4 regions of the Mesorhizobium sp. M1428 genome follow, and region 2 is predicted to be linked to each of the others. Evidence: predicted binding sites of a transcription regulator. Region 2 holds the regulator's gene; each other region holds the start of a gene.
The links. The regulator PhoB, encoded in region 2, activates phosphate uptake and scavenging genes when phosphate is short. The targets are predictions, from matches to a motif close to TGTCATNNANCTGTCAT.

Region 1 (7,494 bases), on a different contig from region 2:
CGAGGAAATCGAGCCTTACGCCAACCGGCTGTTCCGCGCCTGGAAACTCGGCCAGGCCAAGGAGAACAACGGCGTCCTGCTTCTGGTGGCGCCGAACGACCGCAAGATGCGCATCGAGGTCGGCTATGGGCTGGAAGGCACGCTGACGGACCTGCACACCAAGCTGATTATCGAAAACGACATGGTGCCGGCCTTCCGTGCCGGCGATTTCTCCGGCGGCATCAGCAAGGCCGTCGATGACATGATCATGGTGCTGGAAGGCAATCCCGAAGAACTGGAGGCGCGCGGCAAGCGCAATCCGGCGAATGACAATCCTGTCGATCCCATCTTGATGCTGTTCGTCGTCCTCTGGGCGACGATGTTCTTCGGCGGCTTGGCGATGGCGTTCCTGCCGCCGATCTTCGGCACGAAACTCTCGCCGGGCGTGTACAAATGGCTGGGCATGACGTTCCGCTACGGCCGTGGGCCAGGTTCGTCACCCTCCGGTGGCGGTGGCTGGACGTCGGGGACCTCGTCCGGCAGTGGCTGGTCGTCTGGAAGTTCCGGCAGCGGTTGGTCGTCCGGAAGTTCCGGCGGCGGGTTTTCAGGCGGCGGCGGTTCGTCCGGCGGCGGCGGTTCTTCAGGAAGCTGGTGAGACATCAATCATGGCAACACGACCGATCAGCCCCGAGGATCATGAGCGCATCGCCGATGCGATCCGCGCTGCCGAATCAAAGACCGACGGCGAGATCTACTGCGTCGTGGCGCACGCCAGCGACGGCTATTTCTTCCCGGCCGCTTTCATGGCGATGCTCGGCATGCTCGTCGTCAGTCTCGGCGTTGGTTACGGGCTGGAAGCCTGGTGGCTGTCGATCCGCTTGCCGCATTTCGTCATCGCCGAGTTTCTGGCGCTTGCCAGTGTGCTCATCCTGTTGTGGGCATTGCCCGCATTGCGCATCCATTTGGTGCCGAGGCGGCTGCGCTACCAGGCCGCCCACGCCAATGCGATGAAGCAGTTCCTCGCCCGCAACGTCCACCGCACCCCGGCGCGCACCGGCGTGCTGGTGTTCGTCTCGATCGCCGAGCGCTACGCCGAGGTGGTCGCCGACAGCGGCATCGATTCTCGTGTCGGCCAGCAAGTCTGGGACAGTGTCGTCCGCGACCTTACGGCGCATGCCGGCGACGATCGGCTTGCCGAGGGCTTCGTCAAGGCGATCGAAGCGGTCGGCGCGGTACTGGCCGAGCATTTTCCGGTCTCGACCGGCGACAGCAACGAACTGGACGACCATCTGGTCGAGATTTGATCTCGCCAAAAGCGGTTTCGCAGCGTCTCAAGGACGCACCGTCCGGCTGTGTGAAAGCATCGCGGCGGCTGACCGGACTCTTGCAATCGGGCGCAGCGGGTTTATGGTTAACCAATCATGAATACGCTGAGCATCGACATCAGGAAAGCCGAACCGCGCGATGCAGCCGCCATCGCCGACGTGCATCTCGAGGCCTGGCGCGGCGCCTATTCGGGCATCATCCCGCACCGCACGCTGACATCGATGATCAACCGCCGTGGCGCCGACTGGTGGGCGAATGCCATTCGCCGCGCCGCCACCGTCCTGGTCGTCGAAATCGGCGGCAAAATTGCCGGCTACGCGACGATCGGCAAGAACCGCGCCCGCGAACTCAGGCAGCAGGGCGAGATCTACGAACTTTACCTGCGGCCGGAATATCAAGGCATCGGGCTCGGCAGCCGGCTGTTCTCGGCCGCACGGGCACGGCTCGCCGACCATGGCCTGAAGGGCATGGTGGTGTGGGCGCTGGAAGACAATCAGAACGCACTTGCCTTCTATGCCGGCGCCGGTGGCCGCGATGTTGCCGAGGGCGTCGAGATCTTCGAGCAGAAAGCGCTGAAGAAGGTCGCTTTCGTCTGGGAATGACGGCCAGCGCATGATCCGGCCGGTTTCGGTTCGGACGATCTCCCCTGTACCATTCGCCGCATTGCACCATTCGCCGCCGCCCGCTATCGATCTCAAATCGAGAGAGGGATAGAAGCGAATGCGTATCGAAGCGATTGCCAGCGGAAAGAACCCACCCGAGGACATCAACGTCATTATCGAGGTGCCGATCGGCGGCGAGCCGATCAAGTACGAGATGGACAAGGAAGCCGGCACGCTGTTCGTCGATCGCTTCCTGCACACGTCGATGCGCTATCCCGGCAATTACGGTTTCGTACCGCATACGCTGTCGGGCGACGGCGATCCGATCGACGTGCTGGTCTGCAACACGCGCGCGCTGGTGCCGGGCTGCGTCATCAATGTGCGGCCGATCGGCGTCCTGGTGATGGAGGACAATGCCGGCCAGGACGAGAAAGTCATCGCGGTGCCTTCGCCCAAGCTGACCTTGCGCTATGAGGACGTTCACGAATACACGCAATTGCCCGACATTACCCGCCAGCAAGTGCAGCACTTCTTCGAGCACTACAAGGATCTCGAACCCGGCAAATGGGTCAAGATCGAGGGCTGGTACGACGCCGCCTATGCCAAGAAGATGATCGTCGAGGCAATCGAGCGGGCCAAGCGCAAGTAATTAACGGGCGCAAATAATCAGTTATCGACGCGGCCGAAATCGGGTGTGTTGCCGATCACCACACGCTTGTCCTTGCCGCAGGCGAAGGTGCGTGCCTTCTCGTCGGCAAGCTTGCGCGCCTGATCGTTGGCGGCGGGATTGCCGGTGGCGAGCACAAGGGCGATCGTGCAGCCTTCGTGGGCGTCAGGCTGGGCAACCTTGGCGACGATCAGCACTTCCGTCGACTTGTTCTCGCCCTCGCTATCGCTGATCGAGCGACGATGGATGACCGCGAAAGGGACGACAGTTTTGCCGTTGGTTTCGATACGCCACTCAACTTTGGGTCCAGCCGAATTGAGACCGGAAAAGCTTTCCCAGACCGTGGTCATATCGCCAGGTGGAAAGCCGTAGAACAGCGATTCCCGCGCATCGTCGTAGGAAACCATCACCGGGTAGCCGCCATAGCCGGAACAGGCGAGGTCGGCCCAGTCGCCGTCGCCTTCCTCCGCCTGGGCATAGGTCACGCAGTCCTTCTCCCAGACGAGATCGGTATAGACGCTGGATATGTCGCCAGCCCGGGCGGCATTGCAGAAGCCAGCGAAGGCAAATGGGATCAAAAGAGCGCGCATGGCGGACAACTCCGTTCGGGCTGCCGCAGCGTACCGTCAAATTTAGCGGCAGCCTAGACGAAGTCAGGCTGCTCACAGTGATCCGGTAAATGGAACGCTATTTCTTCAGGCTTGCCTCGATCAGAAGGTCGGCGTTGCGGGCCACCGACTGCGCTGGTCCGCCGACACCGAACAACTGGCCGCTGATATAGGCGCCCTCGATCAGCAGCAGCAGCCCGTCACCCAGCGTCTCGGCATCGCCGGCGCCCATCGCCGCCGCCATGGCACGCAGGCGCCGGCGCAATTCCTGCTTGTTGGCCTCGCTCACGACGCGGGCCGGATGGCCATGTTCGGGATATTCGACCGCGGCATTGGTCATGCCGCAGCCGCGATAGTCGGGCCTTTGCGTGCGCTTGCCGACACGCGTCAGGAAGGCGACGATCTGCGCGCGCGGATCGCCGGGATGGGCATCCACCGCCTCGTCGAAACGCTCCCAGAATTCGAGGTCATAGTGCCGGAGATAGGATGCGGCCAGCTCATCCTTGGACGGGAAGCTGCGGTAGAGGCTGGGCTTGGTGACGCCGGCACGCCGCACGATCTCATCGACGCCGATCGCCCTGATCCCTTGCCTATAGAACAGGTCGCGCGCCACCTGGAGGATCCGTTCGGCGGCGCGAGGCGGCGGTGCGTCATTCGCCTTGATCGTTGGTTCAATGCTTTTCATGCCTGGTCTGCCGATTGCCTGGTTGACAATGTTACCGGTCGGTACGTATGTTTCGCGCTCCTGCAACGTACCGGTCAGTAACATGATAGCTCAATCCCGCCCGTTTGGCCAGCGCTACGCTTTCGTCGTGGTCGCCGTCATCTTCCTCTGCCTGCTCATCGCGGCGGGCCTGCGTTCGGCGCCGGCAGTCATGATGCTGCCGCTGGAGAACAGTTTCGGCTGGCGGCGCGACGTCGTCTCGCTGGCGGCGGCCACCGGCATCTTCCTCTATGGCCTGACCGGGCCCTTTGCCGCAGCGCTGATGGAGCGGATCGGGCTGCGCCGCACATTGCTTGCCGCGCTGCTTTTGATGTCCGGATCGACCGCGCTCAGCCTGCTGATGACCAAGCCATGGCATCTGCTCCTCACCTGGGGCGTGTTTTCCGGCATCAGTTCGGGCGCTGTCGCCACCGTGCTCGGCGCGACCATCGTCAACCGCTGGTTCAAGACCAATCGCGGCCTGGTGATGGGACTGATGTCGGCCTCCAGCGCCACCGGGCTGCTGGTCTTCCTGCCGCTGCTCGCCTCGCTCGCCCAGTCGGGCGGCTGGAAGCCGGTCGCCATTGCCATTGCCGTGGCCACCGCCGCCTTGGTGCCGCTGGTTTACATGCTGGTGCCGGAGCGCCCGGGCTCGATCGGCATGGTCCGCTATGGTGCCGAGCTCGACGACGTGCCGCCGGCGCCGCCGGCCGCGCAAGGCAATTTCCTCGCGCATACACTGAGCACGTTGCGCCGAGCTGCCGGTACGCGCGTGTTCTGGTACCTGTTCGCCACCTTCTTTGTTTGCGGCTTCACCACCAACGGGTTGGTCGGCACGCATCTGATCGCCTTTTGCGGCGACATGGGCATCGGCGAAGTGCAGGCCGCAGGCCTGCTGTCGATGATGGGCATCTTCGATCTTATCGGCACGACGCTGTCGGGCTGGCTCACCGACCGTTTCGACCCGCGCAAGCTGCTCGGCGTCTATTACGGCATTCGCGGCCTGTCGCTGATCTATCTGCCCTATTCCGGCTTCTCGGCGACCAGCCTGATCATCTTCGCCGTGTTTTACGGACTGGACTGGATCGCCACCGTGCCGCCGACGCTGCGGCTTTCCAACGAGGCGTTCGGCGACCGCAGCGGGCCGATCGTCTTCGGCTGGATCGTCGCCGGCCATCAGGTCGGTGCGGCGACGGCGGCCTTTTTCGGCGGCACCATGCGCGAGCTGCAAGGCAACTACGAGCTTGCCTTCCTGATCGCCGGCATGACGGCGATAGCCGCCGCCTGCATCTCGCTGCTGATCAACACCAGCCGCCCAGCGTTTGATCTGGAACCGCAGGCGGCTTGAGCTGCGACGGCTGAGCGCTAATCTCCCCCTTGAGGGAGGAGATGGCCGCGAAGCGGCCAGAGGGGGTCGGTCCGACCGGGCCCGGCCCCGTATAGCAGATGCAGAAGGTCGGCGCTTCACGCGAGATGACCCCCCTCTGTCGCCTTCGGCGAGATCTCCCCCTCAAGAGGGAGATTCGCCAGCCTGTTCACTGTTATCAAACCTTCATCGTTTCGAAATGTGCCTGAAACATTGAAGCTGGAGCTTGGCGGCGACGTTCAACGCCATCCAGGAGACAGCCATGAACAAGATTTCGATGACGCGGCGCGCTTTCGTCACGTCGGCCAGCGCCGTTGGCCTGGTCGGCGCGTCGGGCCTCGCCCTTCCCTATTACTCGCGCGCCAATCAGCGCCCGGCTTTTACCCATGGCATCCAGTCCGGCGACATCGACGCTACCAGCGGCATGGTCTGGACGCGCACCGACCGGCCATCGCGCGTCATGTTCGAAGTGTCGTCGACGGAAAGCTTCGCCAATGCCGTCCGCCTGGCGCCGCTCGATACCTCGCCGGCCAGCGATTATACGGTGAAGCGGCTGCTCACCGATCTCGCCTCCGACCAGGACATCTTCTACCGCATGGTCGCGGCCGATCTTTCCGACATCAACGCCGTTTCCGAGCCGATCGTCGGCCGCTTCCGCACGGCACCTGCCTCGAAGCGCGACATTCGTTTCGCCTGGTCCGGCGACACCGCCGGCCAAGGCTGGGGCATCGACGACACCGGCATGAAGACCTACGCCACCATTGCCAAGCACACGCCCGACTTCTTCCTGCATTCGGGCGATACGATCTATGCCGATGGCGCGATGAAGGACGAGGTCGACCTGCCCAATGGCGGCAAGTGGAAAAACACAGTGCTGATCGACGAGAAGCGCAAGGTTGCCGAGACGCTGGACGAATACCGGGCGCAGTGGAAATACAACATGATGGACAAGAACGTTCTTGCGCTCAGCGCCATCTGCCCGACTTTCTATCAGTGGGACGACCATGAGGTGCTGAACAACTGGTCGGACTCGAAGGACCTGTCGGCCGACGACCGCTACACCGAAAAGTCAATCCATGTGCTTGCGGCACGTGCGGCGCGCGCCTTCCACGAGATGACGACCATCCGCTACGAACCGTCGGAGCCCGGCCGCGTCTACCGCAAGATCGCCTATGGTCCGCTGCTCGACGTGTTCTTCCTCGACATGCGTTCCTACCGCGGCCCCAACGGTTCGGACATGCAGGAGACGATGACGCCTGAATCGCGCATCCTCGGCGAACAGCAGATCAAATGGTTGAAGCGCGAGCTGGCAAATTCCAACGCGACGTGGAAAATCATCGCCGCCGATATGCCGCTCGGCCTCGTGGTCTGGAATGACGGTACCAAGAAGGTCGGGGCCGAGGCAGTCAGCAATGGCGACAATGGCCCGGCCAAGGGGCGCGAGCTGGAAATTGCCGACCTTCTTCGCTATATAAAGAATGCGGGCATCAGTAACACCGTCTGGCTCACCGCAGACGTGCATTACACAGCCGCGCATTACTACAATCCGGACAAGGCGCAGTTCCAGGACTTCAACCCGTTTTGGGAATTCGTTTCGGGTCCGATCCATTCCGGCACGTTCGGGCCTAATGGTTTCGACATGACGTTCGGCCCGGAGTTGAAGTTCATAAAGGCACCGACGGCCGAACAGGGTCAAAACCTGCCGCCGTCGGCCGGCCTGCAGTTCTTCGGGCTCGTCGACATCGATGGCGCCACCGAGCAGTTGACGGTGCGGCTGATGGATCGCGACGACAGCGAACTCTACAAGGTCACGCTCGATCCAGTGCGGTCGGCGTGAGCGACTGCGCCACTACCCTCGGGCTAGCCCGAGGGTAGGACGTGTATCAATCGGGATAGCAGACGACGGGAATGTTGGGCCAGACGGCGCTGTCGCATCCGGCATTTTGCTGCCGCTGCTTGAAGGCGGCGCTGACCGGCCCGGTCACCACCGAATCGACGCCATCGGGAGCATCGGCAAAAAGCTGCTCCGCCGACCGCTTGTCGGACGGCAAAGCAGTCCGCGTCTCCTTGAACGACGCCGCCGACTGCGCCGCGCCTGCCGCGAGGAGGACGGCGAGTGCGGTACATGCCAAAATCGGCCGGAGTCTGATGCCTGCGTCGATCATGAAATTCGAACTGCCCGGACCATGAAAGGTTCCGCCTTGGTTAATAATTCCACTTCACACCAAGACATTTAAGATTTG
Region 2 (7,494 bases):
GTGGATCCCGACCCAGATGACCAGCAGCGCGCCGACCATGCCGAGCATGCGCGTGTCGAGTTCGGTTGCCTTGAGAAATCGGGCAACGATGCCGAGCTCGGATTCACGCGCCCGGTCTGCCGTGCTGTCGACCGGCGTGTTGGAAGTCGTGTCGGTCATCATGTTTCTCCCGCCGGGTTGCCGTCTGCCGCGGATGCCGGAAGCGGCCTAGAAGTTATCCGCCGGAAGCGGAAAAACAACTCTTGTTGAAAAAACGCCGCGGCGAGCGGCCGCGGCGTTCGGACGTCTCGGAAACGTCGGCTCAGTTGCAGACTGCAACAGTGCCCGCCGCCACGCCGGCGCAGACCTCTTCTTTCTTGATCCAGCCGGCGTCGATGACGACGTTGAGGTTATCCTTGGTGATGGCGACCGGGGTCAGGAACAGCGACTTGACGGTATTGCCGCCGGGCGTGGTGAAATCCTTCACGCCGGCAATGTCGGTCATCTGCTTGCCGTCGGCCAGTTGCGAGGCGATCTCGGCGGCGTTCTTGCCGAGCTCGCGCGCATCCTTCCACACCGACACAGTCTGTGTGCCGAGCGCGATGCGGTTCAGCGCGGCGTGGTCGCCGTCCTGGCCCGAGACCGGAACAGATCCAGCCAACCCTTGCGCCGTCAATGCTGCGACGACGCCGCCGGCAGTACCGTCATTGGCCGCGACCACTGCATCGACCTTGTTGTCGTTCGCCGTCAGGAACTGTTCCATGTTTTTCTGGGCGTTGGCCGGCAGCCAGCCGTCGGTATAGGCCTCGCCGACATTCTTGATCTTGCCGCTGTCGATAGCGTCCTTCAGCACTTCCATCGAACCGGCAAACAGGAAATCGGCATTCGGATCGGCACCCGAGCCCTTGATGAAGACGTAGTTGCCTTCCGGCTTCACCTTGAACACTTCGCGGGCCTGCATGCGGCCGACTTCCTTGTTGTCAAAGGTCAGGTAAAAGACGTCCTTGTTCTCGATCAGCCGGTCGTAGCCGACAACCGGAATACCTTCGTCCAGCGCCTTCTGCACGGCCGGCCCGATGGCCGAGGCGTCCTGCGCAAGGATGATCAGTGCGTTGGCGCCCTGCGAGATCAGGCTCTCGACGTCGGTGAGCTGCTTGCCGGGGTTGGACTGCGCGTCGGCGGAAATATACTTGTCGCCGGCGGCCTCGATGGCCGCCTTCATTGCGGCCTCGTCGGTCTTCCAGCGCTCTTCCTGGAAGTTCGACCAGGAAACGCCGATGACCTTGTCTTTAGCCTGCGCCACCGACGCCAGCGCCAGCGTCATGGCGACACCCGCCAGAATGGCGGTCGTGAATTTCTTCATCATATCCTCCCTGCGCCGCGTACGGCGTGACCAATTGGCTCAAAGACCAGCTTAGAAGCTCTAATTTTTTCGAGCCTCGAAAAAATACTGGCCCGATCTCCGGCTGCTGTCAACATCGATTCTGATGGATTTTGATGACTTTGCGAGTTTTTTCGAGCGTCGGAATAAACGATGACAGCGCCACCCGCATCTGACACTATTTGCCTGCATCCGACACTGTTTGTCGGACATTACCGACGGCTTCCGGTTCATGAGCGGCCGCGGCAACCGGGAGGAAAGCAAAACGATGTCGGTCGGAATCCGCCATGACGATTTGCGCCGGCGCAACCGGGCGATGGTGATCTCGGCGGTGCGCCGGGCCGGCCAGCCATCGCGTACTGAGATCGCAGCAACCACCGGCCTCAGCCATTCGACCATATCGGCGATCTCCTCCGACCTGATACGGGAAGGCATCCTCGCCGAGAGCAAGGCAAGCGAGCCCGTTTCGTTGAAACGCGGTCGTCCGCAGGTCGGCCTCGCCCTCAACCCGGAAGCTGCGGCGGTGTTGACCGTGGTGTTGTCGCTGAATTTCCTGTCGGCCGCCATTATCGACTATGCGGGACAGGTGGTCGCCGAGGAACAGCGCCGGCTGGACACGCTGACCATGCCGCGCGACGAACTGATCCGCGAATGCATGGCCATCGTCCGGCGCCGACTTGAGGATCCAGACCTTGACGTCCGCAGTGTCGCCCGCATCGCCCTAGCTATCCAGGGCATTACCGACTCCCCTGCACGCGCCATGCTGTGGTCGCCGATCACGCCGCAGACCGACATTGCCTTTGCCGACATGCTGGAGGACGAATTCGGCATCCCGGCAACGGTGGAGAACGACTGCAATATGATGGCGGTGGCTCTGCGCTGGCGCAAGCCGGACCGCTATCGCGACGACTTCATCGCCATCCTGCTTTCGCATGGCATCGGCATGGGGCTAGTGTTGAAGGGCGAGCTGTTCACCGGCACGCATTCCTCGGGCGGCGAGTTTGGCCACATGATCCATCGTCCAGGCGGCGCGCTCTGCCGTTGCGGACGACGCGGCTGCATCGAGGCCTATGCCGGCAACTACGCCATCTGGCGCAACGCCAGGCAGATGAGCGAAGACAGCGAACCGGTCGCCGACGTCAGCGACGCCGACATGCGCGCCCTGGCGGCCCGGGCGCGCGAGAAAGATGGGCCGGAACGCGAGGCCTACTGCAAGGCCGGCGAAGCGCTGGGTTTCGGTCTCGGCTCGCTGTTCGCGCTGATCGATCCGGCACCGGTCGCGATGGTCGGCGCCAGTGCCGCCGCCTTCGATCTGATCGAGCCGGCCTTGCGCAAGGCAATCGCACAGACCGCCGGCGGCCAGCATTCCGGCTCGATCTCTTTCGACACTGAGCCGAACGAATTGCCGCTGATCCGCGAAGGCTGCGCGATGCGGGCGTTAAGCTTCGTCGACCAGGAGATTTTCGCGCCGGGCGCGCAAATGAGGCCCGGCGTCCGAAAGAACGTCGCCTGACCAGGCGGATCAATCTTCCCTGATCGCATAACCGGCACCGCGGATGGTGCGGATGACATCCGGCATGCGGCCGTTATTGACGGCTTTGCGCAGCCGGCCGACATGGACGTCCACTGTGCGTTCGTCGATGTAGATCGTCTCGCCCCAGACATTATCGAGCAACTGGCTGCGCGAGAAGACGCGGCCCGGATGCCGCATCATAAACTCCAGCAGCCGGAATTCGGTCGGTCCGAGCCTGATCTCGCTCTTCTTGCGATAGACCCTGTGCGATTCGCGATCGAGCACGATGTCGCCGACCTTCAGCACGCTGGACAGCACTTCCGGCTTGGCGCGGCGCAGCAGCGCCTTGACCCTGGCCATGAATTCCGGTGTAGAAAACGGTTTGACCAGATAGTCGTCGGCGCCGGTCGAAAGACCGCGCACCCGGTCGCTCTCCTCGCCGCGCGCGGTCAGCATGATGATCGGCAGCCGCTCGGTTTCGGGGCGCACCCGCAACCGGCGGCAGAGCTCGATGCCGGAAACCGCTGGTATCATCCAGTCGAGCACCAGAAGGTCGGGCACATTCTCCTGCAAACGGATCTCGGCTTCGTCGCCGCGTGTCACCACCTCGACCTGGTAGCCTTCGGATTCGAGATTGTAGCGGAGCAGCACACCCAACGGCTCCTCGTCCTCCACCACCATTACTCGTGGTGCGATCATCAGCTGGGCACCCCCATCATGTCACCGGCGCGGACATTGTCGTTTCGTCCTGCTTCGGACGATTGACCGGCAATTGCTCGCCGGTCAGCACATAATACGCATTTTCGGCGATGTTGGTGACATGGTCGCCGATCCGCTCCAGATTCTTGGCGCAGAACAGCAGGTGCGTGCAAGCGGTGATGTTGCGCGGATCTTCCATCATGTAGGTCAATAGCTCGCGGAACACGGACGTGTATTTGACGTCAATGCGCTCGTCGGCGGCACGCAGCTTGGCCAACGCGGCCGCATCGCCTGCAGCATACTCCTCGATGACGCCCTGCACCTGGATGAGCACCAGCTGCGCCATCGCGTCGATGGAATGCGACAAGTCGCGCGGCGTGACGCTGAGGCCGACCGCACTCACACGCTTGGCGATATTCTTGGCAAGGTCGCCGATGCGTTCGAGGTCGCCGGCCATGCGGATCGCTCCGACCACATGGCGAAGATCGTGGGCCATCGGCTGGCGTTTGGCGATCAGGGTGATGGCGCGGTCGTCCAGTTCGCGTTGACGCGCATCCATGATGGCGTCGTCGGAAACGACGCGTTGCGCCAACACGTTGTCGGAATTCAACAGGGCCTTGGTCGCCCCGCCGACCATCGAACCGGCGAGGTCGGCCATGTCGCGGATCAGCTTGCTGATCTGCTCGAGATCCTCGTCGAAAGAAGCGACTGTGTGTTCGCCCATGGTCCTGTCCTCATATGCATGATCGGAACGGCTCAGCCGAAGCGGCCGGTGATATAATCCTGCGTGCGCTTCTCGCGGGGCGACGTGAAGATCTTCTCGGTCCGGTCGAACTCGACCAGTTCACCCAGATACATGAAGGCGGTCTGGCGCGACACGCGCGCCGCCTGCTGCATGTTGTGGGTGACGATGACGATCGTGTAGTCGGCTTGCAATTCGTCGATCAGTTCCTCGATCTTGGCGGTCGACAATGGGTCGAGTGCGGACGCCGGTTCGTCGAGCAGAATGACTTCCGGCTTCACGGCCACGGTGCGGGCGATACAGAGCCGCTGCTGCTGGCCGCCGGACAGGCTCAAGCCGCTGGCGTTGAGTTTGTCCTTGACCTCGCTCCACAGCGCGGCGCGCTTCAACGCCTGTTCGACGCGGCCGTCCATCTCGGACTTGCCGAGGTTTTCGTAGAGCCTGACGCCGAAGGCGATGTTCTCGTAGATCGACATCGGGAACGGCGTCGGCTTCTGGAACACCATGCCGATCTTGGTCCTGAGGAGGTTGAGATCCTGCGACCGGTCGAGAATGTTTTTGCCGTCGAGCAGCACCTGGCCCTCGGCTGTCTGTTTCGGGTAGAGCTCATAGATGCGGTTGAACACACGCAGCAGCGTCGATTTCCCGCAGCCCGAAGGCCCAATGAAGGCCGTGACGCTGCGCTCGGGCAGCGACAGGCTGATGTCCTTTAGCGCCTTGCTCTGGCCGTAGTAGAAGTTGAGGTTCTTGACCTCGATCTTCGTCTTCTCGGCGACCGTTTCGGTCATCGTCATGTCCGGGGACAACATCTGTGTCATCTGTCCTCTCTGCGTCCGGTAAGGCTGCGGGCGAGGATGCTCAAGCCCAGAACCGTCAGGGTGATTATGAGTGCGCCGGTCCACGCCAGTTGCTGCCATTCCTCGTAAGGGCTGAGAGCGAACTGGAAGATGGTCACCGGCAGGCTGGCCATCGGCGCGTTGATATTGCTGCTCCAGAACTGGTTGTTGAGCGCGGTGAAGAGCAGCGGCGCCGTCTCGCCGGAAATGCGCGCTATCGCCAGCAATATGCCGGTGACGATGCCGGATAATGCGGCGCGGTAGGCGACCGAACGGATCACCACCCAGCGCGGCGCGCCGATCGCGGCACCGGCTTCACGTAATGCGTTCGGCACCAGGTTGAGCATGTCTTCGGTGGTGCGCACGACCACCGGAATGACCAGGATGGCAAGCGCAACGGCGCCGGCAATGGCCGAGAAATGCCCCATTGGCCGCACCATCAACTCATAGACGAACAAGCCGATGATGATCGACGGCGCCGACAACAGGATGTCGTTGATGAAGCGGACGACGGTGGTGATGCGCGAGAAACGTCCATATTCGGCCATGTAGGTTCCCGCCAGCACGCCGATCGGCGTGCCGACGACAACAGCGATGATCGTCATCAGCAGGCTTCCCGCAATGGCATTGAGCAGGCCGCCGGCCTCGCCCGGTGGTGGCGTCATCTCGGTGAAGACCGCAAGCGAAAGCCCGGCCGTGCCCTTATAGACCAGCGCGCCGAGGATGAGCGCCAGCCAGGCAAGCCCGATGCCGGCGGCGACGACGCAAAGCGCCATCATCACCGAATTCCTGGCTTTGCGGCGGCTGTGGAGCGATGAGGATGTCGACATCGGTCAGGCTCCCGTACGGGCGTCGATCCGCATCAGCATATAGCGGGCGGCGGCAAGGATCAGGAAGGTGATGACGAACAGGATCAGGCCGAGCGAAACCAGCGAGGAGGTGTAGAGATCGCCGTCGGCTTCGGTGAATTCATTGGCGATGGTGGCCGAGATGGTCGTGCCCGGCGCGAACAGAGAGGCGCTGATGCGGTGGGCGTTGCCGATGACGAAGGTCACCGCCATGGTCTCGCCGAGCGCCCGGCCGAGGCCAAGCATGACGCCGCCCATGATGCCGATGCGGGTATAGGGAATGACCACGCGCCGGGTCACTTCCCATGTCGTGCAGCCGATGCCGTAGGCCGATTCCTTCAGCACCGCCGGCACCGTATCGAAGACGTCCTTGGTGATCGAGGTGATGAAGGGCAGCACCATGATGGCGAGGATCAGCGCCGAGGTCAGAAGGCCGATGCCGTAAGGAGGGCCGGCGAAAAGGCTGGATAGTCCCGGCACGCCGTGGAAGATGTTGATTATGAAGGGCTGTATCGTCGTCTGCAGGAACGGCGCGAACACGAACAGGCCCCAGATGCCGTAGATGATCGAGGGAATGCCGGCCAATAGCTCGACCGCTATGCCGATCGGGCGCCTGAGCGGGCGCGGGCAGAGCTCGGTGAGAAAGATTGCAATGCCGATGCCGATCGGGACCGCGATCAGGATGGCGATGGCCGCCGTTACCAGGGTGCCGTAGATCGGCGCCAGTGCGCCAAATTTTTCCGTGACCGGATTCCAGCTCTCAGTCGTCAGGAAAGAAAAACCGAAGGAGGACAGCGCCTGCCATGAGCCGGCAAACAGCGAGATCGCGACACCGCCGAGGATGACCAGCACAAGAATTGCGGAAGCGCGGGTGAGACCGCGGAATATGGCATCTGTGAGCGCGAAGCGCCGCACCGTAGCTTCCCTGGCCCGGGCTGCTGCGGATGATGGCATGGCATCGGAAGCGATGGTCATTGGGTCCTCGCGATTAAAGGCAACAGGGAGGGCGCCGTCGACGCCCTCCCTGGAGGAGATTACATAGCCGAGTAGAGCGGCTTGCCGTCGCTGCCGACGACTTCCTTGGCCCACATCGCCTTGACGCTCTCGACCACCTTGTCGGGCATCGGAACGTAGTCCAGCTCGCCCGCCATCTCGTCGCCCTTGTCATACGCCCAGGCGAAGAATTTGAGCGCCTCGCCGGTGGTCGCGGCGTCGTCCGGCTTCTTGTACAGGAGGATCCACGTCGCCGCCGTCATCGGCCAGGACTCGGCGCCCGGCTCGTTGGCGAGGATCACCCCATAGCCCGGCTGCGAGCTCCAGTCGGCATTGGCCGCTGCCGCCGAAAACGCCGCCGCGGCAGGCTCGACCTTCTTGCCGTCCTTGTTGATCATGTCGGTGTGGGTGAGCTTGTTCTGCTTGGCATAGGCGTATTCGACATAGCCGATCGCGCCGCCAGTCTGGGAGACGTTGTTGGCAACGCCCTCATTGCCCTTGGC
Region 3 (7,494 bases), on a different contig from region 2:
CGGATTCCTGGCCTCGGGTCGGTTTGGATCCAGCGACCAGACCGCGGCTGCGCGCAATGTCGACGATTGGACAACCAATGTATGCAACACGTTGAAGAAGCAGGACGTGCAGATCTTCACAGTGCTGCTGCAGGCCGACACCGCAGCCAACCGCAAGCTCTACGAGGCCTGCGCATCGTCGCCGTCGGACTATTACCCGACCAACGACGTCAGTCAGCTCGAAAGCGTCTTCTTGAAGATCGGAAGCTCGATTTCGCAACTGCACTTGACGAACTGAACGACGTCGGCCGCTCTCCCGCCGCCACTGCTCAACTCGTGTGTGCAGCCACTTTGCCTGTTGTTTCAGGGAAAAAATCGGGCGCCGCATGGCGCTTGCCGAACATCATGTCGTATTGCAGCAGACGGAAGTCGCGGATCGCCGGATCGATCTCTTTCTGACGCGACCAATCGGGGGTGGCGTCGCCCCCCGGTGCCAAAAGCAAATTGCGATCGATAACGCGGTAGCGATCCCGCAACTGGCCGAGGAAGCCGGTGTAATAGGGATGACTGATGCCGGCCGTCTTGAGGATATGGTAGGGCAGAAAGGCCGGGCTGACGGCGCCTAGATCCTCGGCCGGGCCGCCGCGGTTCGACCAGACGATCAACGGCGTCTGGTGGTGCAGCAGCATCTGGTCGGCCGCCTCCTTGCGCGGCGCGACATTGTCCTTCAGGAAGCCGGTCTCGACGTAGACCGGCCCAAGCGGCGGCAGATGGTCGCCGAAGAAGGCAATGACGGTCGGCCGCTCGCGTTTCTTCGCCCATTCGATCAGCCGCTCGAGGCCGCGGTCCGCGTCGGAAGAGCCTTCGGCATAGCTCAACAGCGATTCACGCGCCCATTGGCTGATCGGCGCCTGCACCTTGTGGGTCGGATTGTTATAGCGATACGGCTCATATGGTCCGTGGTTCTGCAGGCTGACGGCGAAAAAGAAGACCGGCTCGGCGCTGGTATCGGCCTCGTGGATGATCTCGTCCGTCATAGCTGCGTCCGACGCGAGCGGTCCGCGTTTTTGCATGGGCGGCAACGTTTCCTCGGACTTGAAGTCGTTGAAGCCGAAATCGGCATAGACGGCTCCCCGGTTCCAGAACCAGTTGGTTCCGGGATGGATGGCACGCGCGCGGTAGCCCTGACTTTTCAGGAAGGTCGCCAGCGAGGGGGTCGGTGTCCGCACATATTGCTGGTAGGGAATGCTGCCCGCCGGCAGGAAGGCGTTGGAAAAGCCGGTCAGGGCCTCGAACTCGATGTTGGCCGTCATGCCGCCGAATTCGGGCGAGAACATGTAGCCCGTGCGCAGTGCCCGCACATTGGGGATAGGGTCGGGTGTGATGGTGACGCCGGGCAGCTTGGTCGGATCCCAAAAGGATTCGCTCATGACGACGATGATGTCGGGCTTCTCGGCGGGTACCGAGGCCGTTACCTGCGGTTTGCCTATCGCTTCGATCGCCTTGTCGGAATAGCCGGGCGGCGCCGAGACGTGGGCCATCGGGACGTTCAACGCGAAGGCGAGCGCAAAACCGTTTGAGGCATAGTTTTCCTTCTGGTCCCACATGATCGGGATGATCTGCAGCCGGTCGCGCGTCCACGAGAAAGTGGCATAGTCCATGATGGAGACGAAGAAGGCGATCAGCGGCACCGTCAGCGTCAGCCGGGCAAGGCGGCCCTTGTGGCTGAGTGCCGGGACCCGGCGGCGCCATAGCCGCCAGCCATAGACGAGCAGCGACAGCCCGCCGACGATGCCGATCGCCAGGGCAATGGCGGTTCCCGGGCGATCGCGTACCAGGAGCGGCATCAGTGCCACGATCTGCCGGGAATAGAGGAAATCGGTCGGATAGAGCGGATCGCCGAGATAGAGCGACTTCTGGTGGCCGACGAACGCCAGCGACAATGTCAGCGGCGCGACGATCATCAGGCTCTGATGGCTGCGGCCGAGCACGGCGTCGAGGCCGATGAGGATCAGAGCAAAAATGATGATCGTGGTCCAGCCGGGTTTGAAAGGCTGGAGAAAGAAATCAACGGTGCCGGCAAAGTTGCCGCGCACGATCAGTTCGATGGCAAACACCAGGATGGCCGCAGCCAGCAAGCTGATAAGCCCATAGCGGATGACAGGCCATTTGCGCGCCGGCAGATAGCCGGTCGACGGATCGCCTTCAAGAAACTGGGGCGCCGCCTCGGCTGCGCTCTGCTTGGTCTTTGCCACTTCAATAGTTCCCCGGCCCGCAACAAAAGCGTCACTCGATTGTCATCGAACTGTCACGCAAAGCTTAGCGCCTGCGGCGGAAATAAGAAGAGCCAGCAAACAAATCGTGAGCGGTTTTCATCATGAGTGATCGCCAAAAAGCCTGCCGAAACAGGCACTCGGCCGACATTGCGCGGTCAAGGTTGGGCTTGACTTGGCCGCACGCCTTGCGTCACAGGCAACGAGAACCAGCAGCTGGGAGCCGACTATGGCCATCGCATTCACCTTTCCGGGGCAGGGCAGCCAGGCTGTCGGCATGGGCAAGGACCTCGCCGATACTTTTGTGGAATCACGGCGGATCTTCGAGGAAGTCGACGACGCGCTCGGCGAAAAACTATCGCAGCTGATCTGGGAAGGCCCGGAAGAGATGCTGACGCTGACCGCCAATGCCCAGCCGGCGCTGATGGCGGTGTCACTTGCCGCAGTCCGGGCGCTGGAGGCGCGTGGCTTCTCGCTGAACGGCGAGGTCACCTATGTCGCCGGCCACTCGCTCGGTGAATATTCGGCACTTGCGGCCGCTGGTTTCGTTTCGGTCGCCGACGCCGCCCGGCTGTTGCGTATCCGCGGCAATGCCATGCAGGCGGCTGTACCGGCCGGCGAGGGCGCCATGGCGGCGATCATCGGGCTCGAACAGGCCGACGTCGAGGCCGCTTGCGCAGAGGCCGCCCAAGGCGCCGCCAAAGATCCCGCGCAAGCCTTGGTTTGCCAGATCGCCAATGACAATGGCGGCGGCCAGCTGGTGATCTCCGGTGCCAGGCCGGCGGTCGAACTGGCGGCGAAGCTATGCACGGAGAAGGGCGCCAAGCGGGCGCTGATGCTGCAGGTCTCGGCGCCCTTCCATTCGGCATTGATGAAGCCTGCGGCCGAGATCATGCGGGAGGCGCTGGCCGCCGTGACGAAGAGTGCGCCGGTCGTGCCGCTGGTCTCCAATGTTACGGTGACCCCGACGAGCGATCCCGACGAGATTGCCCGCCGCCTCGTCGAACAGGTGGTCGGGCGCGTGCGCTGGCGCGAAACGGTGGAGTGGTTCGGCAGCAACGGCGTCGGCACACTTTACGAAGTGGGCGCCGGCAAGGTGTTGTCGGGGCTGGCGCGCCGCATCAACCGCGATATTGCCACCGCTGCCATCGGATCCGCGGCGGATGTCGAGGCGGCGCTGGCGAAACTTGCATAATCAACTGGCGATTTGACACCGCTCCATGCGAAGGGTGTTCGCTCAGATCAGGAGGCAAGAATGTTCGAATTGACCGGCCGCAAGGCGCTCGTCACCGGCGCATCGGGGGGCATCGGCGAGGCGATCGCCCGCGTGCTGCATGCCCAGGGCGCCATAGTCGGCCTGCACGGCACACGTATCGAGAAACTGGAAGCGCTGGCCGCCGAACTGGGCGACCGGGTCAAGCTTTTCCCGGCCGATCTTTCCAATCGCGACGACGTCAAGGCGCTCGGCCAGAAGGCGGAGGCCGATCTCGAAGGCGTCGACATCCTCGTCAACAATGCCGGCATCACCAAGGACGGGTTGTTCGTACGCATGTCTGATGCCGACTGGGATAGCGTGCTCGAGGTCAACCTGACCGCCGTGTTCCGGCTGACCCGCGAGCTTACCCATCCGATGATGCGACGCCGCCATGGCCGCATCATCAACATCACCTCAGTGGTTGGCGTCACCGGCAATCCCGGCCAGACCAATTACTGCGCCTCCAAAGCCGGTATGATCGGCTTTTCCAAGTCGCTGGCGCAGGAGATCGCCACCCGCAATATCACCGTCAACTGCGTCGCCCCGGGCTTCATCGAATCGGCGATGACCGCCAAGCTCAACGACAAGCAGAAAGAGGCGATCATGGCGGCGATCCCGACCCGGCGCATGGGCACGGGCGCCGAAGTCGCCTCTGCCGTCGCCTACCTCGCTTCCAATGAGGCAGCCTACGTCACCGGCCAGACCATTCATGTCAATGGCGGCATGGCCATGATCTAACACTTGGGAAAACGCTTCATTCCATCTTGGATGCACGGGATTTTTCGTGTAATGCCGCCCGCAACCCGGCGGTTCGGGCAAAAACCGGTCCTGTTCCGCTGCGTTTCCGGAAGGACCATCTTTCAGCTTGATTAGCGGCATTCTGCCCGCTAACGAAGACAGACAACCAAAAGACGAGGATGCCCAAATGAGTGACACCGCAGAGCGCGTCAAGAAGATCGTCATCGAGCACCTTGGCGTCGATGCCGACAAGGTGACGGAGCAGGCGAGCTTCATCGATGATCTGGGCGCGGACAGCCTCGACACGGTCGAACTTGTCATGGCGTTCGAAGAAGAGTTCGGTGTCGAAATCCCGGACGACGCCGCCGAGACCATCCTGACTGTTGGCGATGCGGTGAAATACATCGACAAGGCCTCCGCCTGACGCTATTTGCAGTCATCACCGGGGAGGACCTGCGATGAGGCGTGTCGTCGTCACGGGCCTTGGGCTGCTTTCGCCGTTCGGCATGGGCTTCGAGCACAGCTGGAAGGAGCTTCTGACCGGCCGCAGCGCAGCCAAGCGCATCACCGAATTCGAGGTGGAAGACCTTGCCTGCAAGGTCGCCCACGTCATTCCGCGCGGTGACGGCTCCAATGCCACTTTCAATCCTGAAGCCGTTCTCGAGCCGAAGGAACTGCGCAAGATCGGCGACTTCATCCTGTACGGGATCGCGGCCGCCGACGAGGCACTCAAGGATTCCGGCTGGCAGCCGAAGACGCATGAGGAACAGTGCGCCACTGGCGTGCTGATCGGTTCGGGCATCGGCGGCATCGAAGGCATCGCCGAGAATGCGATGATCCTCAAGGAACGCGGTCCGCGCCGCATCAGCCCGTTCTTCATTCCCGGCCAGATCATCAACCTCGTCTCCGGTCAGGTCTCGATCCGGCATGGGCTGAAAGGCCCCAACCATGCCGTCGTCACCGCTTGCTCGACCGGTGCGCATGCCATCGGCGATGCCGCCCGGCTGATCATCTGGGGCGATGCCGACGTTATGGTCGCGGGCGGCGCCGAAGCGCCGGTGACGAGGCTCTCGATCGCCGGATTCGCCGCTTGCCGCGCGCTCTCCACCGAGCGCAACGACGCGCCGCAAACGGCCTCACGCCCCTATGATCGCGATCGCGACGGCTTCGTCATGGGAGAGGGCGCCGGTGTTGTCGTGCTCGAGGAACTCGAACACGCCAAGGCCCGCGGCGCCAAGATCTATGCCGAGGTCACCGGCTACGGTCTGACCGGTGACGCCTATCACATCACCGCGCCTGCCGAGGATGGCGACGGCGCTTTCCGTTGCATGACCGCGGCGCTGAACCGGGCGAAGCTGACGCCGGCCGATGTCGACTACATCAACGCGCACGGCACCTCGACCATGGCCGATACGATCGAACTCGGCGCCGTCGAGCGGCTGGTCGGCAACGCCGCCTCGAAGATATCGATGTCGTCGACCAAATCGTCGATTGGCCACCTGCTGGGCGCGGCTGGTGCTGCCGAGGCGATCTTTTCGATCCTCGCCATTCGCGACAACATCGCGCCGGCGACCATCAATCTCGACAATCCGGAGCGCGAAACGGCGATCGACCTGGTGCCGCACAAGCCGCGAGCCCGGCAGATCGACGTGGCGCTGTCCAACTCCTTCGGCTTCGGTGGCACCAACGCCTCGCTCGTCTTCCAGCGCTACAATGGCTGACCGCTCTGCCGGTTTCCGTCTGCCGTCAATTTTGCCATATTCGCCCCTACTCTGCCCGAGGGGATTCGTCGCAAGATCAATTGGTAGGGCGCTATGAACACTAATCCGGCCGATAACGGGGAATTCGGGCAACGGGCGGCAACGCCCGGCCCGATCGTGCCGAAGACGGCCAGCGAGGCGTTGCGGCCCGAGGCCGGCACGCCGCCGCCGAAGCGCTCGCGTGCCTCGCGCAGCCAGTTCGTCGTGTTCATGAACTTCGTCATCTCTTCGGTGATGCTGATGGTCCTGGCGGCAGGCGTTGCGCTGTATTTCGGCAAGCAGGAGTTCAACGAGCCTGGCCCGTCGGCCAATGGCGACACTTTCCTGGTCAAGCCGAATAGCGGCGTCCAGGAGATCGCCGACCAGCTTGAGCGGCGAGGGCTGATCAGCGACGCCCGTATTTTCCGCCTTGGCGTACGCGCCTTCGGCAATGATTCCGCCCTGAAGGCCGGCGAATACGAGATCAAGCCGCAGGCGTCGATGCACGATATCATGGAACTGCTGAAGAGCGGCAAGTCGGTGATGTATTCGCTGACTATCCCCGAGGGGCTGACGGTCGCGCAGGCGCTGCAACGAATCGCGGAGCAGGACGCGCTGACCGGCGATATGCCGTCGACCACTCCACCTGAGGGCAGCCTCGCCACCGACACGTTGCGTTTCACCCGCGGCGCAACACGCCAGCAGATGGTCGACAAGCTTCTGGCCGACCAGAAGAAGCTGGTCGACGAAGTCTGGCAGCGCCGAGCACCGGATCTGCCGATCGCCAACATTGAGGATTTTGTCACACTGGCCTCGATCGTCGAGAAGGAGACCGGCAAGGGCGATGAACGCTCGCGCGTAGCCGCCGTCTTCCTCAACCGGCTGGCCAAGGGTATGCGGCTGCAGTCGGATCCAACCATCATCTACGGCCTGTTCGGCGGCAAGGGCAAACCCATCGACCGCCCGATCTATCAGTCGGACATCCAGAAGCCGACGCCCTACAACACCTATCTGATCAACGGCTTACCGCCGACGCCGATCGCCAATCCCGGCCGTGCGGCGCTGGAGGCCGTCGCCAATCCGTCGAAGACCAGCGATCTCTACTTCGTCGCAGATGGCAGCGGCGGGCACGTCTTTGCCTCGACGCTCGATGAGCATAACGAGAATGTCGCTCGCTACCGAGCACTGCTGAAAAAGCAGGCGCAAGACGCCGCCAAGGCCGGGGCAACCAACACCGGGGCCGACACGCCGGCGGGAGCCATCGTTGACGATGCGGGCGCCACCGCCGCCCAGTAGGGCCGGACGCCATCAGGTTGGCCCTGTGCATGTCCGGGTGGATGTGCAAGGGCTGCTATGGCATTGAAATTCACGTGATCCTGTCCGGAGAAATCGCTCCGGCTTGAAGGGCATTCGGCAAAGGGACGCACGGCTACATGAACTTGCAGAGCATGACCGGTTTTGCGCGCAGTGTCGCCGAACACGACGGCACTTCGATTGCCTGGGAAGCCAA
Region 4 (7,494 bases), on a different contig from region 2:
TCTTCCTCAACGACGTGACCGCCGACGCGTCCGGCAAGGTCTACGTCACGGACATGCTGGCCGACACGATCTATCGCGTCGATGGCGACCGGCCGGAACTGTTCGTCAGGGATGCGGCGCTTGCTTCGCCGAATGGCATCTTCGCCGATGGCGGCCGGCTGATCGTCGCTTCGTGGGGCAAGGGCATCAAATCAGATTTCAGCACCGCGGAGCCAGGCGGCCTGCTCTCGGTCGATCTCGCCACCAAGGCCGTTTCGCCACTGCCCGGCGCAGAAAAGTTCGCCAACCTAGATGGCGTCGTTGCCATCGGCGGCAGCGTCTACGCCACTGCCTATATGACCGGCACGCTCTACCGCTACAAAGCCGGCGGCACGCCGCAAGCGGTTGCGACGTTCAAGCCGGGCAGCGCCGACATCGGCACCGACGGTAGGTCGACCATCTTCGTGCCGCTGATGAATGAGGGCGAGGTCGCGGCATTAGGCCTCGACTAAGCGAGCCATCGGCTCAGGCTGCGGGCGCGGCTTTCCTCAGCTGCGCCCGCGCATCCGTGATCGAGGCGGCATAAGTCACCAGCGGCCGCTTGACGCCGTGGTTGATCAGCATACGGCGTGTCTGCGGTGAAGCGCCTGATTATTAGATGGTTCAAGAATCATCTTGCATACTTGAAACATACAGCACTCTTTGCCAGCCGATGCGCTGTCATGCTACAAACCTCGGCATCGTTTGGCGGAACATCCACTGCGATCCCGATTTCACAGGCACGACTTCAAAAGGATGAGCGGGTGATATTCAAAGCGTTGGCGACCTCGACAGCCTTGCTGTCGATGGTTTTCCTGCTGGCAGGCTGCGGCCATGGCCTGATCAACAGGCTGATTTGAGTCAGGTGCCGTCGGCCTGCCCAAGCCATCGTTGCAGGAACCGAGCCGCAAGCCAGCACAGCATCGCCCAGGCAAAGCCGGCACACCAGCCGGCCAATACGTCGGACGGCCAGTGGACGCCGAGATAGATGCGGCTGATGCCGACCACCACCGTCGTCAGCACCGCCAGCCCGAGTACATAGATCTTCGTTGTCCGCCCGGGCAAAAACCGCGCCGCCATGCTGCCCAGCGTCAAATATGTCACCGCCGACAGCATGGCGTGGCCGCTCGGAAACGAAAGCGATGCCACGTCGGCGAGATGCGAGACCAGATCGGGGCGCGGCCGGTCTATATCGAATTTCAGCACGCTCGACAGGAGCTGGCCGCCCGCTACCGCGACGAACATGAGAAGCGCCGCGCCTGGCCTGCGGATAAGGAGCAGATAGACGATCATTGCTGCGGTAATCAGCACCAGCACGCTGGCGCTGCCGAGGCTGGTGATGTCGCGCATCGCCCCTTCCAGCCACGCCGGTCCGATCGGATTGTCGGGCTGGCCGGCCTTGCGGAAGGCAAGCAGGATTTCGGTATCGAAGGCATGCGGCGTGGTGGCCCGCGCCATCTCCATCAGCTCCTCGAACCCCCACAGCCCGCCGGCAATGACCAGCCCGGCCAGCAGAACCGGGAACTCCAGCCAGTTGCGCAGTCTGCTTGCAACCTTCTTCATCGGCCCGATCGCAGTTACAGCCTCTGCAGATAGGGCCCGAGCGTGATCAGCGCCACAGCTGCGATGGCAAGCACGATGCCGGTTGCCTGTAAGGCATTGACGCGCTCGCCGAAGAAGACCAGCGCCACCACATTCACCGACACCAGCTGGATCACCGCCGACAGGCTGAACGACACCGACATGCCGAATTCACGGATCAGCCTCAGCATGATCAGATTGCCGAGCGAATAGAGCGCCAACGTCAGCACGATCTTGCCGAGGCTCGGCGCCAGCCCCCACTGTTTTGCAGCCATCGCCGCCAGCAGGAAGATCACCGTCGAAACGCAGAGCTGCCCAAGTCCCCAGAAACTCACTTTTTGTTCCTCCCGATGCGATCCCTACGCGCCTGCCGCAGCTCTTGTTTCCGAAGCGCCGGTCGCGGTCAAGCGGGCCCGATGTTGGATAGGAAATCGCAGGTGGCAATTAGCCGGCATGTCATCAAACTGTGACCTGCCGGCGATACCGGATTTGGCCAGGCAACACGCTCCAGCAATCCATCCAGCCAGAGGCAGGCCCCCATGACTGAACAGCGCTCGACCGAACATCGCATCCCTGACGCCCATTTCCGCACCAGCCTGCTCGAGGAAAACGGCGGGCCAGGAGCCAATCCCACCGACAACCGCACCATGGGTGAGATCATCGCCGCGCGGTTCTCGCGCCGCGGCTTCCTCAAGGGCTCGCTTGCCGTCTCGGCCATAGCCGCTACCGTCAGCCCGATGGCGCTGATCACCGCCGACAACGCCCGCGCCGCCGAAGGCTCCGCCTTCGCTTTCGACGAGCTCGAGGCCGGCATCGACGACAAGCATCACGTCGCACCGGGCTATGACGCCGATGTGCTGCTGCGCTGGGGCGATCCGCTGTTCGCCGATTCGCCCGAATTCGATCCGACAAAACAGTCGGCGGAAGCCCAGGCCAGACAGTTCGGCTACAACAACGACTATGTCGGCTATATCCCGATCGACGGCTCGGCCGAGCACGGCCTGCTGGTGGTCAACCACGAATACACCAATCCGCACCTGATGTTTCCGGGCCTCGTCACCATCGTTGACGGCAAGGCCAAGCAGGCGCCCCTCAGCAAGGAACAAGTCGACGTCGAGATGACCGCGCATGGCGGCACCATCGTCGAGATCCGCAAGCTATCAGGCAAATGGCAGATCGTTCGCAACGGCAAGCTCAACCGCCGCATCACCTCCAACACCGAGATTGCGCTCTCCGGCCCCGTCGCCGGCCACGACCGCGTCAAGACCAGCGCCGATCCGACCGGCACGAAGGTCATAGGCACCGTCAACAATTGTGCCGGCGGCGTCACGCCATGGGGCACCTATGTCATGGCCGAGGAGAACATCCACGGCTATTTCTCAGGCGAGCTGCCGCAGGGCCATAAGGAAGCCGCCAATTACAAGCGCCTCGGCATTCCCGAAGGTGCCTACGAATGGGCAGCGCATTACGACCGTTTCGACATCGGCAAGGAGCCGAACGAGCCGAACCGCTTCGGCTGGATCGTCGAGGTCGACGTCCAGGATCCGACTTCGACGCCGAGGAAGCGCACCGCGATGGGGCGCTTCAAGCATGAGGGCGCCGAATCGATCGTCGCCAAGGATGGCCGTGTCGTCTTCTATCTCGGCGACGACGAGCGCTTCGACTATGTCTATAAGTTCGTCACCACAGGCAAGTTCAACCCGGACGATCGCGCCGCCAACATGGATTTGCTCGACGACGGCACCTTGCATGTCGCCAAGTTTGCCGACGACGGTTCGGTCGAATGGCTGCCGATCGTCTTCGGCCAGGGGCCGCTGACGGCCGAGAACGGCTTTGCCAGCCAGGCCGACGTGCTGATCGAAACGCGCCGCGCCGCCGACCTGCTCGGCGCCACCAAGATGGACCGCCCGGAAGACATCCAGCCCAATGCCGCCAACGGCAAGGTCTATGTCATGCTGACCAACAATTCGAAGCGCAAGGCCGATCAGGTCGACGCCGCCAACCCGCGTGCCGAAAATGCCTTTGGCCACATCATCGAGATCGTCGAGGACGGCGGTGATTTCACCGCGACAAAGGGCAGGTGGGAAATCCTGCTGAAATGCGGTGATCCCTCGGTTGCCGCTGTCGGCGCCACCTTCTCGACCGCAACCACCGCCAATGGCTGGTTCGGCATGCCGGACAATTGCGCGGTCGATTCGGCCGGCCGCCTCTGGGTCGCTACCGACGGCCAAGGCCCGAAAGCCACCGGCCGCACCGATGGTCTGTGGGCTGTCGATACGGAAGGGCCGGCGCGGGCGACATCAAAGCTGTTCTTCCGCGTGCCGATCGGCGCCGAAATGTGCGGTCCCTTGTTTGCGCCGGACGACCAGACCGCCTTCGTTGCCGTCCAGCATCCGGGCGACGGCGGCGAGGACTGGGAGGCTTTCGGCCGTCCGTCCTACTATGAGGATTTGTCGACCCGCTGGCCCGACTTCAAGCCGGACATGCCGGTGCGCCCGTCGGTCGTTGCCATTACCAGGCAAGGCGGCGGCAAGATCGCGGTCTGACACGCAGCAAGGTCTTGCAGTCTCAAGGAAGGATTTCGGCCATACGAAATCCTTCCTTTCCGATACGGGATGCATCCATGCTGCGCATCATGCGCCGACACTCATCCGGTGCGCTGAACCACAGCCACATTCATTGTGCTTCGCAACCTGAAGCCAATGGACTCGTATAATCTAATGGCCGTGGCGTTGCTGGCGTAGGCGTGGAGATAGGGAACTTCGCCGCGCGCCACTATCCGGTTTGCCACGAACAGGGACAGCAGCTTGCCCAGGCCACCGCCGCGAAATTCCGGATGTGAGCACACGCCGCTGAGTTCGGTATAGCCAGGCTGCTTCATGCGCTCGCCGGCCATCGCCGCAAGCCTGCCCTCGATTTTCACACCCCAGAAATCGCCCAGGCTCAAGGCTTCGAGCGTGAATGGGCCAGGCTTGGTGAGCAATGCCAGGGCGAGCATCTCAGCGGCATCGTCTCGGGTCAGACGTTGCACGCGTTTGTCAGACACGGTTTGCAATGGCTGCTCGGCAATCATCTGAACCCCGGCTGCGGCCGAAGTCGCGGAAAGCCCCGTGGGCAGAGCAATCACGTCCGCTTGAAGCAGGATCACACTCTCGCCCGGGGAGACAAGCCTTTCGAGCGCCCGCAGGCTATCCGGGGCGTCCGCGCCAGTGGCGGCGAAAGGAACAATCGACGGCCGATATCGCTTGGCGAGGTCATTACCTTGCGCGAACGCCGAATGTCGCGTCTGAAGCGCGCTCCAGACGGGGCGGTCAAGCAGATGTCTCATTGCGCGGCACCCTCAGGCTTTTTTACACGACGGTCGAGAGGGGCCGCGGCGAGGCCATCCTCGATGGCAGCCAGCTGCTCAAGAAGCGGCCCCGAAAGACCTGCGCACAAATCCGCGACGGCGTTCTCGATGGAAGGCCAGACGTCGCGCTTTGCGACATCGACCAGCCGCCGGCCGTCCCAAGTAAGCGAGACAATCCTGCGCCGCTGGTCATCGGTCGACGGACTGACCTCGAGCAGTCCCAATTCGGACAGAAGCGAGACGCTTCGCGTTACGCCCGGCTGCGCGACGCCAAGGCATTGCGCCAGTTCCCCGACAGACAACGGACCCAGCCTGTCGAGCGCGGCCAGCAGGGGGTATTGGCTCGCCTGAACCGGAACATCCAGCCGGTCGAGCAGGCGCTGCGCCTCCGCTTGCAGTTGCTCGCCTATACGCTTCAGCCTGCTTCCCAGGCATAGGAAGCCAAGCGATCGTATGACGTCTTCCATAGGTCACTTCACCTCAAAATCTATAACATGATATATAACAATGCATAAAAAGCAAGATCGAGCATTCAAGCGCCGGCTCCGGGGCGCGGGCGCGGGCTTATATCGCCTTCGGAAAGGAAACGTCGACCGATAAGGCTGCTTCGCCGGGACAAGGCCAGTCGATCAGTTGCGCAGCCGGTAGCCGGTCCTGAAGATCCAGGCGACGATTGCTATGCAGACGAGCAGGAAGACCACCGTCATGCCGAGGCTGACGCCGACCGAAACGTCGGACTTGCCGTAGAAGCTCCAGCGGAAGCCGCTGACCAGGTAGACCACCGGGTTGAACAGCGTCACCGTGCGCCAGATGCCGGGCAGCATGTTGATCGAATAGAAGCTGCCGCCGAGGAAGGTCAGCGGCGTGATGATCAGCAGCGGCACCAGCTGCAGTTGCTCGAAGCTCTTCGCCCAGATCCCGATGATAAAGCCGAACAGGCTGAAGGTCACCGCCGTCAGCACCAGGAAGGCAAGCATCCAGAACGGATGCTCGATCGTCAGCGGCACGAACAGCGAGGCCGTCGCCAGGATGATCAGGCCAAGCACGATCGACTTTGTCGCCGCGCCCCCGACATAGGCGATGACGATCTCCAGATAGGACACCGGCGCCGACAGCAATTCGTAGATCGAGCCGACGAATTTCGGAAAATAGATGGCGAAAGAGGCGTTGGAGATCGACTGCGTCAGCAGCGACAGCATGATCAGCCCCGGCACGATGAAGGCACCGTAGCTGATGCCGTCGATCTCGGTGATGCGCGAGCCGATGGCCGAGCCGAAGACGACGAAATAGAGTGACGTCGAAATGACCGGTGAAACGATGCTTTGCAGCACCGTGCGAAGGGCGCGCGCCATCTCCACCCGATAGATCGCCCATACCGCATGAAGATTCATGGCCGCGCGCGGATTCATGCCGGTTTCCTCACCAGATTGACGAAGATCTCCTCGAGCGAGCTGTTTTCCGTATCGATGTCGCGGAACTGGATGCCGGCCGCCTCGAGCTCGCGGATCAGCGAGGCGACGCCCGGCCGTTCGCTCTGGTTGTCATAAGTATAGGTCAGCTGTCCGCCATCCGGCGAAAGCTCCAGCGCATAGCTCGAAAAAGCGTCGGGAACAGTGGCCAGGGGACTGCGCAGTTCCAGTACAAGCCGTTTGCGGCCAAGCTTGCGCATCAGCTCGGCCTTGTCCTCCACCAGCACGATCTCGCCGCGGTTGATGACGCCTACGCGATCGGCCATCGCCTCGGCTTCTTCGATGTAATGCGTGGTCAGGATGATGGTGACACCGTCTTCGCGCAGCCGGCGCACCATCGCCCACATATCCTGGCGCAGCTCGACATCGACGCCTGCCGTCGGTTCGTCGAGGAACAGGATGCGCGGCTCGTGCGACAGCGCCTTGGCGATCATCAGCCGGCGCTTCATGCCGCCGGACAGCGTGATCGCCTTGGCGTCCTTCTTGTCCCAGAGCGACAGATCGCGCAGCACTTTTTCGACGAACGCCTTGTCCGCCGGCTTGCCGAACAGCCCGCGGCTGTAATTGACCGTCGCCCATACGCTCTCGAAGGCGTCGATAGTCAGTTCCTGCGGCACCAGCCCGATCAGGCTGCGCGCGGCGCGGTAGTCGCGGTTGATGTCATGGCCGTCGACGGTGACGCTGCCCGACGAACGGTTGACGATGCCGCAGACGATTGAGATCAGCGTTGTCTTGCCGGCGCCGTTCGGCCCTAGCAGCGCAAAGATCTCGCCGCGCACGATGTCGAGATTGATCTCCTTCAGCGCCTTGAAGCCGGTGGCGTAGGTCTTGGTGACCCCGGAAATCGAGATGATCGGCTGCATGGCTGAAAACGGCTGCTTGAAACAGAGTTGTTGATTTAATCCGCTGAATGTCGGTTCGCAAATCCGGATGTCAATGGCGCTCCTGACAGTTCGGGACATCGAGGTTCGCCGGAATAGGCAACACCTGCCCGGTCGTCCAGCCAAATTCCATGCAAAAGCAGATTAACCGGCACTGCGGCGTTCCGCCTCGCGGCGGGACGCCGCTTTGACCGTC

Region 1: a site for PhoB is predicted at 5,425-5,441, ahead of NKG60_RS23845 (alkaline phosphatase D family protein). Genes of this name have one in related genera too.
Region 3: a site for PhoB is predicted at 2,275-2,291, ahead of NKG60_RS06835 (LTA synthase family protein). Genes of this name have one in related genera too.
Region 4: a site for PhoB is predicted at 2,054-2,070, ahead of NKG60_RS18110 (PhoX family protein). Genes of this name have one in related genera too.

What each region holds. Positions count from the first base shown of each region.
Region 1 covers NZ_JAMYKT010000020.1:11,278-18,771, reverse strand. Annotated here, with positions in the region: gene NKG60_RS23880 (TPM domain-containing protein) at 1-634, shown strand, start outside; gene NKG60_RS23875 (TPM domain-containing protein) at 645-1,283, shown strand; gene NKG60_RS23870 (GNAT family N-acetyltransferase) at 1,401-1,907, shown strand; gene ppa (inorganic diphosphatase) at 2,026-2,556, shown strand; gene NKG60_RS23860 (hypothetical protein) at 2,574-3,164, opposite strand; gene NKG60_RS23855 (TetR/AcrR family transcriptional regulator) at 3,262-3,867, opposite strand; gene NKG60_RS23850 (MFS transporter) at 3,950-5,233, shown strand; gene NKG60_RS23845 (alkaline phosphatase D family protein) at 5,514-7,088, shown strand; gene NKG60_RS23840 (hypothetical protein) at 7,135-7,416, opposite strand.
Region 2 covers NZ_JAMYKT010000017.1:50,093-57,586, reverse strand. Annotated here, with positions in the region: gene NKG60_RS22510 (sugar ABC transporter permease) at 1-159, opposite strand, end outside; gene xylF (D-xylose ABC transporter substrate-binding protein) at 302-1,342, opposite strand; gene NKG60_RS22500 (ROK family protein) at 1,629-2,873, shown strand; gene phoB (phosphate regulon transcriptional regulator PhoB) at 2,883-3,572, opposite strand; gene phoU (phosphate signaling complex protein PhoU) at 3,589-4,296, opposite strand; gene pstB (phosphate ABC transporter ATP-binding protein PstB) at 4,329-5,132, opposite strand; gene pstA (phosphate ABC transporter permease PstA) at 5,129-5,980, opposite strand; gene pstC (phosphate ABC transporter permease subunit PstC) at 5,984-6,973, opposite strand; gene pstS (phosphate ABC transporter substrate-binding protein PstS) at 7,033-7,494, opposite strand, start outside.
Region 3 covers NZ_JAMYKT010000003.1:338,755-346,248, forward strand. Annotated here, with positions in the region: gene NKG60_RS06830 (pilus assembly protein TadG-related protein) at 1-277, shown strand, start outside; gene NKG60_RS06835 (LTA synthase family protein) at 309-2,234, opposite strand; gene fabD (ACP S-malonyltransferase) at 2,482-3,447, shown strand; gene fabG (3-oxoacyl-[acyl-carrier-protein] reductase) at 3,508-4,245, shown strand; gene NKG60_RS06850 (acyl carrier protein) at 4,433-4,669, shown strand; gene fabF (beta-ketoacyl-ACP synthase II) at 4,704-5,966, shown strand; gene mltG (endolytic transglycosylase MltG) at 6,060-7,280, shown strand; gene NKG60_RS06865 (YicC/YloC family endoribonuclease) at 7,418-7,494, shown strand, end outside.
Region 4 covers NZ_JAMYKT010000012.1:14,772-22,265, reverse strand. Annotated here, with positions in the region: gene NKG60_RS18130 (SMP-30/gluconolactonase/LRE family protein) at 1-491, shown strand, start outside; gene NKG60_RS18125 (hypothetical protein) at 609-878, shown strand; gene NKG60_RS18120 (phosphatase PAP2 family protein) at 880-1,581, opposite strand; gene NKG60_RS18115 (hypothetical protein) at 1,596-1,934, opposite strand; gene NKG60_RS18110 (PhoX family protein) at 2,139-4,145, shown strand; gene NKG60_RS18105 (GNAT family N-acetyltransferase) at 4,247-4,927, opposite strand; gene NKG60_RS18100 (MarR family winged helix-turn-helix transcriptional regulator) at 4,924-5,415, opposite strand; gene NKG60_RS18095 (ABC transporter permease) at 5,578-6,339, opposite strand; gene NKG60_RS18090 (ABC transporter ATP-binding protein) at 6,354-7,280, opposite strand.